2 linked regions of the Prochlorococcus marinus str. MIT 9313 genome follow. The protein of the gene in region 1 interacts with the protein of each later gene in a pairwise test. Links are inferred from orthologs where the notes say so. Each region holds a gene or a part of one and is shown on either strand. Other genes may lie near its edges. The genes, in order: AKG35_RS01090 and ftsZ.

The links.
Region 2: the proteins of AKG35_RS01090 (region 1) and ftsZ interact in binary tests that used the Bacillus subtilis proteins (3 or more experiments, as listed by UniProt). The link is inferred for Prochlorococcus marinus str. MIT 9313 from one-to-one orthologs.

The regions. Positions count from the first base shown.
Region 1 is NC_005071.1:235,870-242,049, forward strand. What follows is about bases 1,191-4,017. They hold AKG35_RS01090 (cell division protein SepF), read left to right. Parts: upstream 1,191-2,225; coding sequence 2,226-2,810; downstream 2,811-4,017. Other genes in these bases: AKG35_RS01080 (PipX family protein), read left to right, coding at 1,191-1,413; AKG35_RS01085 (YggS family pyridoxal phosphate-dependent enzyme), read left to right, coding at 1,421-2,098; proC (pyrroline-5-carboxylate reductase), read left to right, coding at 2,818-3,642; AKG35_RS01100 (glycosyltransferase family 4 protein), read right to left, coding at 3,644-4,017. Outside these bases: ribosome biogenesis GTPase Der, read left to right, coding at 1-211; AKG35_RS01075 (CbiQ family ECF transporter T component), read left to right, coding at 215-1,129; more of AKG35_RS01080, read left to right, coding at 1,147-1,190; more of AKG35_RS01100, read right to left, coding at 4,018-4,822; AKG35_RS01105 (MFS transporter), read right to left, coding at 4,853-6,180. UniProt on the Bacillus subtilis protein: Cell division protein that is part of the divisome complex and is recruited early to the Z-ring. Probably stimulates Z-ring formation, perhaps through the cross-linking of FtsZ protofilaments. Its function overlaps with FtsA.
Region 2 is NC_005071.1:362,317-368,467, reverse strand. The notes cover bases 1,224-4,021. They hold ftsZ (cell division protein FtsZ), read left to right. Parts: upstream 1,224-1,966; coding sequence 1,967-3,076; downstream 3,077-4,021. Other genes in these bases: panB (3-methyl-2-oxobutanoate hydroxymethyltransferase), read left to right, coding at 3,231-4,021; AKG35_RS01710 (cell division protein FtsQ/DivIB), read left to right, coding at 1,224-1,778. Outside these bases: AKG35_RS01720 (D-alanine--D-alanine ligase family protein), read left to right, coding at 1-513; AKG35_RS01715 (hypothetical protein), read left to right, coding at 562-972; more of AKG35_RS01710, read left to right, coding at 969-1,223; more of panB, read left to right, coding at 4,022-4,049; AKG35_RS01685 (PIN/TRAM domain-containing protein), read left to right, coding at 5,285-6,151. UniProt on the Bacillus subtilis protein: Essential cell division protein that forms a contractile ring structure (Z ring) at the future cell division site. The regulation of the ring assembly controls the timing and the location of cell division.

The sequences.
Region 1 (6,180 bases):
TTACGGCACTCAAGTGGCGAGCAGGCCGCCTAGTTTCACCTTGTTTGTCAATGACCCGAAGTTGTTTGGCGATACGTACCGCCGCTATGTGGAACGGCAGTTACGAGAAGGGCTTGGTTTTGATGGCACTCCCTTGAAGCTGTTTTGGCGCGGTAAACAGCAACGGGCTGCCGAACGCGAGCTAGCTCGTCAGCAGAACCGTTTGGGATAGGTCATGGACTGGTTGCGTCAGCTTCCGATCGGGCAGTACGTGGCTGGCAACTCTGGTTGGTTGCGTCGTCTTGATCCCCGTTTGAAGCTGGCCTGGGTGTTGATGTTCCTGCTCACGCCAGTACTGGCTGGCTCGTTGTGGCGGATTGGTTTGGTTGTTGCGCTTCTCTTGATCACCTTGGCCAGTGGTCTGCCGGTGCGGATCTGGTGGCGATCGTTGCTGCTGTTGCTGTTTCTTGGCGCTCTTGTGGGCTTGTTCGCCATGATGTTGCCGACGGGGGAAACCGCTGCCACCCTTGCTGTGCGCTCGCCGCAAGAACTGCCGGGGGCGAGTGTGACCAGTCTGTCTTGGGAGTTGCTGCGGCTTGGCCCCCTGCGCCTTGGTCCTTTGGCATTGGGGCCCTTTGTGGTTAGTCGTCGTTCTGCTGAGTTGGGATTAAACACCTCCACTCTCATCTTCACTGTGGTGCATAGCGTCAACTTGATGTTGCTCACCACCCAGCCGGAAGATTTGGTTTGGGCTCTGAGCTGGTGCCTGGCACCGCTGGCCTTGATTGGTGTACCTGTCGATCGGCTTAGCTTTCAGTTACTGCTTGCCTTGCGCTTTCTACCCCTGGTGCAGGAGGAGTTACAGAACCTTTTACGGTCTCTCGCTAGCCGAGCCGTGAACTTGCGGCAGTTGGGTTTCAAGGCCTCCTTTGCTTTGATTCTCTCAGTGGGCGAACGCCTTTTAGCCAACATCCTCTTGCGAGCTGAACAAGGAGCAGAAGCTTTGCTTGCTCGTGGAGGTCTTTTGTTGCCGCCCGATCAGTTCCGCCCTCAGGTGTTATTGACTGGAGCGTCCCTTTGGCTCAACATCGCTTCGGCAATGTTGCTGCTATTTGTGCTTGGCTTGCGTGGGAAGTACGGTGCTTTGTAGATGATGAACTGTTGCAGGTGAGCGCCGAGCGCTATCTCAATCACCCCACGTTCGGAATGCTCTATCTCGTGGCCCCCGCCGGCGATGGTCGAGACGTTTACGCCACGCTCTATGCCCAGAGGATGTTTTTTCTCGTCACCCTGCAACCTCGAGGGGCACAGTTTGAGGTGATTCCCTATCAAGACGCGCGCCATTACGCCGAACTTCATCTGACCCATTGTCGGCGTGATCGCTCCCCTGAGTACGAGAGTTGGCAGCAGTTGTTTGCTCAGACCTTTATCTGAGGTTGATGTGACGTTGTCTGCTCGTTGGCACGATCTGGTTGATCGGCTTGCTGATGGAGTTCATCTTTTGGCTGTGAGTAAGGGGCATCCCGCAACTTTGATCCGTCAACTTGCCGAGCTTGGTCAGCAGGATTTTGGCGAGAGTCGCTTGCAGGAGGCTTTGCCCAAGTTGGAGGCCTTGGCTGATCTCAAAGGTCTGCGTTGGCATTTCATTGGACGTCTACAGGCGAACAAGGTGCGGGGAGTGGTGAGATCCTTTGCCGTGATCCATTCCGTGGATTCTCTGGCTTTAGCAGAACGCATTTCAAGAATTGCTGTTGAAGAGCAGTGCTGCCCGCAGGTGATGTTGCAGGTCAAATTTCGCGATGATCCCTCTAAGGGTGGTTTCTCTCAAGAGCAGCTCAAGCAGGCCTGGCCCGATCTGATCCAGTTGTCTCATTTGCAGTTGATTGGTCTGATGACAATGGCTCCTATAGGGCTTTCACTCGAGCAACGTCAGGAGCTTTTTGGGCAGTGTCGTGAACTTGCTGATCAGCTTGGCTTGCCTGATTGCTCGATGGGAATGAGCGGTGATTGGCTTGAAGCTATGCATGCAGGGGCTACCTGGTTACGGTTGGGGTCACTTCTCTTTGGCGCGCGTTCAATGGCTAAGTCTTCTTCCGTAGATGACATTAATGCTGTCTAAACCCTTGCCCCGGCCTGATTAGAGCGCTATTTAGGTGTCAGGTTAAGCAGTCTTCCTCTAAGGGGAACTTGCCTTCAGTCGGTTTTAAGCCGATTTACGTTCACATCATCGCGAGAGGATTCCACCGGTGTCGCTTATTTCCCGTCTTCGTGCTGTCGTCGCTGGTGATGACTATCTCGACAGCGATTACGACGACCTCGATTACGACACCGATGACCATATGGATGCTGATCACAGAAGTGATCATGCCAGTGGCGGTGCTTTGGCGACGCCATCAGACTCCAGCCCTTTTGATCTCGGCGGGGGTTTCTCCGGTTCCAATGTGATTGGTATGCCAGGGGTTGGTTCGACTTCTGCTGAGGTGAACCTGATGGAACCAAGGAGTTTTGATGAAATGCCTCGTGCCATTCAGGCCCTGCGAGAACGCAAGACTGTGATCCTCAATCTCACGATGATGGAACCTGATCAGGCGCAGCGTGCGGTGGATTTTGTTGCTGGTGGCACCTTTGCTATTGATGGTCACCAAGAGCGGGTAGGAGAGAGCATTTTTCTCTTTGCTCCTAGTTGTGTCACGGTTTCCAATACCAGTTATGACGAGGCTTCTGCGCCATCGATGGTGAGCCAGGATCACGATTCAGTACCGTCATCGTCTCAACAAACTGGTGCGGCGCCTGTTCCGGCCTGGGAGGCCACCAGCGCTGGTGGCCTCTAATCACTCCATGCCCTGCTCTTTGGGGGTAATCGGCCTGGGTCGAATGGCCCAGGCTCTTGTTTTGCCGTTGTTGAAGCAGGGAGAGCTTGCTCCGCAGCAGCTTGTTGCGGTTGTGGGCTGTGGCGCAAGTGTTGAACGTCTCGCAGATCAGTTGCCAATCGGTCTGCGTTTGAAAGCTGCAGATGATCCCACTGCGGCAGAGGCATGGATGGCGCCCATTCAATTGCTAGCGGTGAAACCGCAGCAGCTTGACCAGATAGCGGCTTCAGCAGCTCGTCTTAAGAAAACTGCAGATGGGCCGCACCTGTTGATTTCTGTGCTTGCTGGCGTGAGCTTGGCGCGTTTGCAGCAGGCTTTCCCCGCTCATGCCTGTGTGCGTGCCGTTCCAAATACCCCTGCCTTGGTTGGCGCTGGGCTTACTGGATTGTCTTGGGGAGAGGGCGTCACGCCAGAGCAACGCCTAGCGGTTGAGCGATTGTTTTTGCCGGTGAGCGAGGTGCTGGAATTGCCGGAGTCGCAGCTGGATGCTTTTTTGGCGTTGACGTCATCCGGCCCTGCCTATGTGGCACTGGTGGCTGAGGCGATGGCTGATGGTGCAGTAGCGGCAGGCCTGCCGAGATCCTTGGCCCATCATCTTGCCCATCGCACCCTTGCTGGCACAGCCGCCTTGCTTAAGCAGCAGAAACTGCATCCTGCGGAGCTTAAAGACATGGTGACCTCTCCGGGTGGCACCACGATTGCCGCACTGCGCAAGCTTGAGCGGGCAGGGGTTCGTTCTGCTTTGATTGAGGCGGTTGTTGCAGCTGCTCAACGTAGCCGTGAACTGGCTTGAGTTAGGCCGCCATCTTTGTCGCTCCTAATAAGCCGCGGTAGAGCGTTTCCAGGTCATCGATGTTGCGGGTGATGGTGTATCGCTCCAGCACGCGCATACGGGCGCGGCGGCCCAGTTCGGCTGTTAGTACGGGCTGATCGCGGAGCACCGGCAGCAGGGTGCGTAATTGGCTGGTGACACCCTGTGTGCTTAAGACGATGCCTGCACCGCCATCCAACACTTCCCCATCAGCCCCGGCGTCTGTGGCCACGCAGGCTGTACCTGTTGCCATCGCCTCTAGTAGTGCCAGAGATAGACCTTCGACCAGGCTTGGCAGCATGAAGACTTCAGCGCATTGCAGTAGGGCCACCTTGGTATTGAGATCTGACTCATAGCCCCACCAGAGCACGTCGTTTTCTTTTGTTGGGGTTGAGTTGTTTTGCAGGGTCGAACGCAGAGGGCCATCGCCAACGATGACCAGTCGGCAGCCCTTGGTCTCTACCAGCCGCCAAGCGCGCAGCAGTGCCTCCACATTTTTTTCTGCTGCGATGCGTCCCATGTAGAGGAAAATTCGTTCATTCCCCACACGTCCAAGCACCTCTTGCTGCATTGGGTTGCTGCATTGGGGACTTGTTGGTGCCCAACATTCAGGATCGACTCCGTTGGGGATCACGGCGAGTCGTTGTTCCTGTACTCCAAGTTTGGTAAGAACCTCAGCTTGCAGCTCGGAGAAGACGATTACCTTGTCATAGCGAGCCAGGGCAGGGGCGTAGAGCTGATACGTGAGCTGTTGTGTGCCAGCCGTGAGGTGGCGCATGCCGCTATCAAATGGTGGGTGGAAAGTTGCCACTAATGGCACACCGATTTGCTCGCAGAGTTCTGGCAGCCGGAAGTCGAGGGGGGAAAGGGTGAGGCTGGCGTGGACGAGATCGGGTTGCAGCCTTTCTAATGATTCTCTGAGTTCTCGCTGCGCTCCAGGGAAGGGAATGGTGTAAACCTGTGACTTCACTAGGTATGGAAGGCTCACTTCTGGGTCATTGGCCAACAGTGCGCTCTCGCCGTTGCTAAGGCCGCCTGGAGTGTCGAAGTGAATAAAACTGGTCTGATGGCCGCGTTGTCTTAGGGCCTCAGTCGTATTGAGACCGTAGGTGACGTTGCCGCAGAACGGTGTTTTTTTGCCTAGCCAGGCAATGTGAGCCACCTGCTGCAATCCTCCTGCCGAATGTGAAAGCTAGCAGCGCTGCCAAGGGCGCTCTAATAAAGCTGCTACTAGGGCCAGTGCAGCAAGCAACCACAGCACTGGCACGAGCCCATAGCTGCTCACCAGAGCGCCAGCCAGCACAAGAGGCAGACTAAGGGTGATGTTGATGAGGTTGTTTTGTAGACCAAACACCTTGCCGCGCTGTGCTTCTGGCGTGTCTTCCTGGATGGTGGTCTGGGCTGGAATCGCTACAAGGGCTGCTCCCACGCCCAGCAAGCCGCATAGCAAAAGAGTTGGTCCCAGAGAACCAAGCACTCCCCCAAGCAGCACAAGGGTGCAGGCGATTGTGCCCAGGCCGGTTGCGCACAAGTTGCGGCGGTTGAAGCGGTGGCCGGTTTGGGCCATCACCACAGCCCCCAGGGCCATCCCAATCCCACTCATCGCCAAGATCATGCCGAAACCAGTTGGCCCCAAACCTTTGATCGAACCTGCCAAGGTGATCGCCAGCACGTACATGGCGGCTAGCAGGCTATAGATCACAACAAGGTGGAGCATGGCCCCTCGTACAGCAGCCTGTTGACGAAGCACCTGCAGACCATCGCCGATTTCCTGCCAGACACTTTCTCTAGAGCTTTCGCGGGGCTGCTCCTGCATCTGGATCGTGCTGAGGCTGATCGCTGCCATCCCGTAGCAGAACGGTAGGAGCAGAAATTCCCCTCCATTCAGTCCTAGGGAGAAGAAGGCTTGTTTGAGTAGACGCAGGATTGGATCTCCAAGGGCAAAGCCCACAATCGTGGCGCCCATGCTGGTTGCTTGATACAGGGAATTGGCAGCCAGGAGATGTTCCTTTGGCACCAGTTGAGGGATTGTTGCTTGCTCGGCTGGCGCGAAGAATTGGGTGAGAACTGACTCCAGAAAGGTCATCACCAGCAGTGCCCAGTACCCCCAGCTCAGACCCAGCCAATGCGGACCTGGCAAGAGACAAACTGGGGCCAAGAGCACCAGCAGAGCACGCAGCGCGTTGGAGGCCACCATCACGCGACGTTTCGGCCAGCGATCAGCCCAGACACCCGCCACGGTTCCCAGCAACATTGCTGGAATGGTGTTGGCGACATAAATGCCTGTAGCAAGCAGGGTGATCTTTTGGGCGCGGGTTTCGAAATCCATCCGAATCGCCGCCGCCACCTCTGCAAGCGCTTCATTGCTTTGAGGGGTACTGCTCACCCAGTACTGGGCAATCAGGTACACCATCAAAACGATGTAGAACTTGTCGGCCAGTTGGGAGAAGATCTGACCGATCCACAGCCGGCGAAAGCCATCCAGCTTGATCACCGCTGCCAATCCGCGGCGTCCTTCTG
Region 2 (6,151 bases), 130 kb from region 1 along the record:
TTTGTCAAACCCGCCAACCTGGGTTCTTCAGTCGGTATCAGCAAAGCTCAAAACCGCAACGAGCTGCTTATCGGTCTCGATAAGGCTGCCAGCCTTGATCGGCGCATTGTGGTGGAGCAGGGAGTGAGCGCAAGAGAGCTTGAATGCGCTGTCCTAGGCAAGCGTGAACTGCAAACCTCTGTCGTAGGGGAGATTTGCTTTGATGCGGACTGGTACGACTACGACACCAAATACAGCGAAAATTGCAGCCATACGCTCATTCCAGCGCCTCTACCAGAGGGAGTTGAAGCACAAATCCGCACACTGGCGTTACAAGCCTGTCGCTGCGTAGCCGCCCATGGCATGGCCAGGGTCGACTTTTTTTACAACGCTGCACGCAATGAAATTTGGCTCAATGAGATCAACACCCTGCCAGGCTTCACATCTCAGAGCATGTATCCAATGCTCTGGGAGGCTTCTGGTGTAACGCTCGAAGAGCTCGTGAGCCAACTTGTGATCACAGCGAGAGAATAAACAAGTTCCAACTTGATGGCATTCCGGACTTCCATCTTTGACCTGCCAATGATTCACGGTCTGCTCTGGTTCCCCCTGCTCCTGGTTTTTGTGCTTCTCACTGCTCTCGGGTGGCTAGAGAGGCGGCGGCAAAACCTCTTCCGCGTCTGGGCTGAGGACTCTGAGCTATCCAAACTTGACGGCTCAGGAGCTGCTCGACTGAAACAAGGCATGCTCAGCTGGAGCAGCTTTGAAGCAGGCCGTTTCCAAGAGCAGGGCAACTTTGAAGTCACCAAGCTGGAGATGCTGGAACTGATGGCCCTGACCTCAGGGGAAGCTCCTCTCACCCAAGAATCTCAGGGCCGTTGTCGACTTCGGCTGATCGGCAATGGCCAAGAAATGGATGTGCCCTTTGCCGATGCAGAACAGGCTCGCCGTTGGGTGGATCAGCTGATGGCCCGGGCACGCTGTGACCTGTGAGCTCATCCACCCCTGATCGACGGCCTGCAAACGGCCCAGGGGTAGAAAGGCGGCGCCGGTTGCGCCAACAACGCCGCCGAGAGCAACTGATCTACCTCTGGCGAATGTTGACATTCATCTCTATTGCAGCAGGCCTGGGATGGGTACTACTCAGCCAAGGATGGAGCCTCAACAACGCCAAGCAAATCCATGTGCAAGGCAGCCGCAACATCCAAACAAACACCGTGATCAAGGCCGGTGCGCTCCACTTCCCCCAGCCACTTCTTGGTTTCAATCCCAAAGAACTAGAGCAGACCCTGCTGCGCAAACTGCCGCTCAACTCGGTCGTCGTGCAAAGGCGCCTACTCCCTCCAGGAATAGATGTGGCTCTTCAAGAACGAAAACCCGTTGCTTATGCACTACGAAAACGCGCCTATGGCCAAGAGCAGGGCATGGTCGACAGCACTGCGATGTGGATACCACTCAACGTGGCAAAACAAGGCGAGCGTCCCTCTACAAACTTGACTGTAGAAGGCTGGACGGCCAGCAAACGGCAAGCCATTTCCCAGGTACTGGAGCAACGAAATCAGCTTGGTAGCCCCCTAGAGCGAATCCTCGTGGCTCCTGATGGAGAGCTCAGCCTGCAAACCAAGACCCTTGGCCTGATTCAGCTAGGCAGCAATAGCACCCTGCTGAAGGAGCAACTAGAAACTGTGGCCCAATTGAGCAAAACCCTGCCGTCAAGTTTTCGCCATAAAACAGGCACAACAATCGACATGAGCGATCCCTCCAAACCGGAACTGCAAATGCCCCAACCTTCTAAGTGAGGTCAATCGTCCTGCAAGGCATGCCAAGCAAAAGCAATGACAGATGACCTGAAATCGCCAAATGTCCGTTACAGAGATGGCGCAAAAAATCAACTGTGTTGAAACTTTCAGCGAAAAGCTCCCACACAGACATAATGCATCAACACCTCAATGGTTCGACATCGACAATGGAGATGGCGATCAAAAACATGTCCATGTCCACCTCCATGGAGACCGCAGGGATCCTTCCCAGCCAATCAGCTCGCATTGAAGTAATTGGCGTCGGCGGAGGCGGCAGCAATGCCGTCAACCGCATGATTCTCAGTGACCTCGATGGTGTGAACTATCGGGTCATGAATACGGACGCTCAGGCCCTGCTTCAGTCTGCAGCCAGTAACCGCGTGCAGCTGGGTCAGACCCTTACGAGAGGGTTAGGAGCTGGCGGTAATCCCAGCATCGGCCAGAAGGCGGCGGAGGAATCTCGAGCAGAACTGCAACAAGCTCTGCAAGGAGTCGATCTCGTCTTCATCGCCGTTGGCATGGGTGGCGGAACCGGCACTGGTGCCGCTCCAGTGGTTGCCGAAGTTGCCAAGGAAAGCGGTGCGCTCACTGTGGGCATCGTCACCAAACCCTTTAGCTTTGAGGGACGTCGTCGCATGCGACAGGCCGCTGAAGGCATTGGCCGCCTGGCCGATCATGTGGATACCTTGATTGTGATCCCCAACGACCGCATTAAAGACGTCATCTCCGAAGCTCCGCTTCAAGAAGCCTTCCGAAGTGCAGATGACATCCTGCGTATGGGTGTTAAAGGTATCAGTGACATCATCACCTGCCCTGGCCTTGTCAATGTGGACTTCGCCGACGTGCGTTCGGTGATGACCGAAGCCGGCACGGCCCTGCTAGGGATTGGTGAAGGTTCAGGACGTTCCAGGGCGATAGAAGCAGCCCAGGCTGCCATCAGCAGTCCGCTACTGGAAGCGGCCCGCATCGACGGAGCCAAAGGTTGCGTCATCAACATCAGCGGCGGTCGCGACATGACCCTTGAGGACATGACCTCCGCATCGGAAGTGATCTACGACGTGGTCGATCCAGAAGCCAACATCATTGTTGGAGCTGTTGTAGACGAGAAACTCGAAGGTGAAGTTCACGTCACCGTGATCGCCACAGGCTTTGAAGGCAACCAGCCTTACCGGAGCGAACGCTCAATCAACAAGATTGCCTCTCAATCGATCTATAGCCAGCCTGAAGCCAACGAATCGGGCGCACGAATTCCAGAATTTCTGCGCAAGCGTCAACCTCGCAACGATAACGAGATCTAACCTTCATCCATGTGGGTGACCCGGAGTCCACGCCTGTCACGAGCATCCCGTGTGGCTGCTCCCTTCCGGTCCTGACCAGATTTAGGCGTCGCGGCCGCATGGGTCCGAGTCAACACGATGCTAGCAATGGACCCTCGAGGGCCTGGAGAAGCAGATGCGCCCCAGCGAATTAACTCAACTCAAGCAGGACGGGCGAGCGATCAGCATCCTCACAGCCTGGGATGGCATAAGTGCGGCCTTGGTTGAGGCCGCTGGAGCCGATGTGGTTCTAGTAGGAGACTCCCTAGCGATGGTGGCACTGTGCCATGCAACCACCCTGCCTGTGACAGTGGAGCAGATGCTCCACCACACCAAAGCGGTGGGGAGGGGTTTCACTCGCCCTCTGCCACAACAGCCCCTCGTCGTCTGCGACCTCCCATTCCTGAGCTACCAATGCGGAGAAGACAAGGCTGTAGCTGCAGCTGGAAGCCTGCTCAAGCACTCCTGTGCAGCCGCCGTGAAGCTAGAAGGAGCAGAGCCAGAGGTCCTAGCAGTCATTGAGCGTCTGGTGCGCATGGGGATCCCAGTCATGGGGCATTTGGGCCTCACTCCACAAGCAGTACATCAGCTCGGCTACCGCCGTCAGGCGGAGGACCCTCGCAGCCAAGCGCAAATGCTGCAACAAGCAAAACAACTTGAGCAAGCGGGCTGTTTCGCCCTGGTGGTCGAACATGTGCCGAGTTCCATCGCTCGTTGCCTGAGTCAACAACTCACCATCCCCGTGATCGGTATCGGCGCTGGCGAAGATTGCGATGGACAGGTAAGGGTCACCGCTGACCTGTTGGGACTGACTCCCAGCCAACCCCCCTTCAGTCAACCATTGATCCAAGGTCGCCAGCTGTGCGTAGAAGCCCTTCAAGGTTGGGTGAAGCAACTGCATCAGCAGGCAAAGACTGCCACCACAACAACATCTCCACCAGAACCTGATTGCTGATGGCCATCCCCTCGGGGTCACTGAGCTGCCAACGTCGTCCATGCAGCTCTAACCAGCCCCGATCCAACGCCGCCTGCCAGCGCACCTGCAACGACGGCAATAGAGCGTTGCACTGCTCATGAGTCCAGCCCCAAGCCCTACTGAGGGCCTCAAGATCAACTCCCTCACGGCAACGCAAACCCACCAACAACCGTTCATCCAGAGGTAAGGGTCTTGCCTGAGCCGCAACTAGAGAGGAATCCAGTCCTTCTGCCTCCTGAACCTCAATCCAGTTGCAGTAACCATCCCTTGTGCGCGGACGAGCCAGCCTCTCGCCCCAGGGCGCACTGGTCGCACCCTGACCAAACGCCCACCACCCTGCCCCACTCCAATACACGCGGTTGTGCCGTGAGGCGTGCCCTGGCAAGGCGTAATTGGAGATTTCATAGCGGCCAAATCCTTCCTGACGAAGCAAGACACTGGTGGTCTGCATCTGCTCAGCTGCTAAATCATTATCGGGCAAATCCAACTCACCCCGCCGCTGACGCCAAGCAAATACCGTGCCTGGTTCAACAGATAAATCGTAGATAGAAAGATGAGGTGAACCAGTATCAATAGCCTCAACAAGCTGTTGCTTCCAAGCCACCAGCTCCTGTCCTGGCAGGTTCTGGATGAGATCCAAACTCCAACTTTTCAGCTCTCCGCACTGATGAGCCTGATGCAACCATCCGCAAGCCTCCAGTAAATGGTGGCGACGATGACGGCGCCCAAGCGTCTCGAGCACTGCATCATCGAAACTCTGCCCACCCAAGCTCACCCTGTTGACACCAGCCGCTAACACGGCCTGTAGATAAGCCTGATCGAAACTAGCTGGATCCATTTCCAGTGTGATTTCTGCACCAAGCTGAACGCCAAACCGTTGCCGTAGCTGATCCAACAGGGCACCAATCTGAGCTGAGCTGAGCAGAGATGGTGTTCCCCCGCCGATGTAAACCGTGGCCAGCGTTGGCCCAGGCTTGACAAGCGCAATCTCCCGTTGCAATAGCTGCAGATAAGACTGAATCGAGGCGCTGCCAGAGCCCTTAGCCCCATTGGCATGATCGCCAAGGGGCACGACAGCGAAATCGCAATAAAAGCAACGCCGATGGCAGAAAGGAATGTGCAGATAGGCACTGCGAGGTGGCAACACAGCAAGACCTTCTCTCATCAATCAATCCGCAAAGGTGCGGACATCTGCCCGGGCCAAGCTCCAGAGGATGGTGCATGCTGCCTGCATCCGGAGCGAGCAGACACGATCTGACCCCATGGTTGACCTGCTCATCCTGGTGCTGTTTCTGATCTCTGGCGCGGCCACTGGCTGGCTTGGAGTTGAGCTGTTGCCCGAACGGCTTCTAGAGCAAACGATCAATATCGATCGACTGAGGTTGGTCCTGAGTGGGTTGAGCGCCTGCTTTGGACTTTTGGCTGGATTCTTCTTCCAGCGACTGCGGCAAAGGCTGATGCAGCAGGTTCGCACCATGCCCACCGACCTCTTGGTCAGTCGAGCCGTAGGCCTCATTCTTGGCCTACTGGTTGCCAATTTGCTCCTGGCACCAATCCTGCTTTTGCCCCTCCCATTTGAGGTGGTGTTGGTAAAGCCTCTGGCCGCAGTACTGAGCAATGTCTTCTTTGGAGTCCTTGGATACAACCTGGCGGAGGTCCACGGCCGCACACTGCTACGCCTGTTCAATCCCAACAGCACCGAGGCGTTACTGGTCGCCGATGGGGTTCTAACACCTGCCACTGCAAAGATTCTCGACACCAGCGTGATCATCGATGGCCGCATTAATGGACTACTGGCCTGCGGACTGCTGGAAGGTCAGGCAATCGTGGCCCAAACCGTTATTGATGAACTGCAACAGCTGGCCGATTCAAGCAATGCCGAAAAACGAGCCAAAGGTCGACGCGGTTTGAAGTTGCTCACTGAATTACGCGAAACCTATGGCAGACGGCTGGTTTTAAACAGCACCCGATACGAGGGATCGGGCACTGACGAGCGACTGCTCAAACTCACCGCCGATACAGGCGGGATGTTGGTCACTGCCGATTACAACCTCGCCCAAGTCGCCAAGGTCAAAGACCTC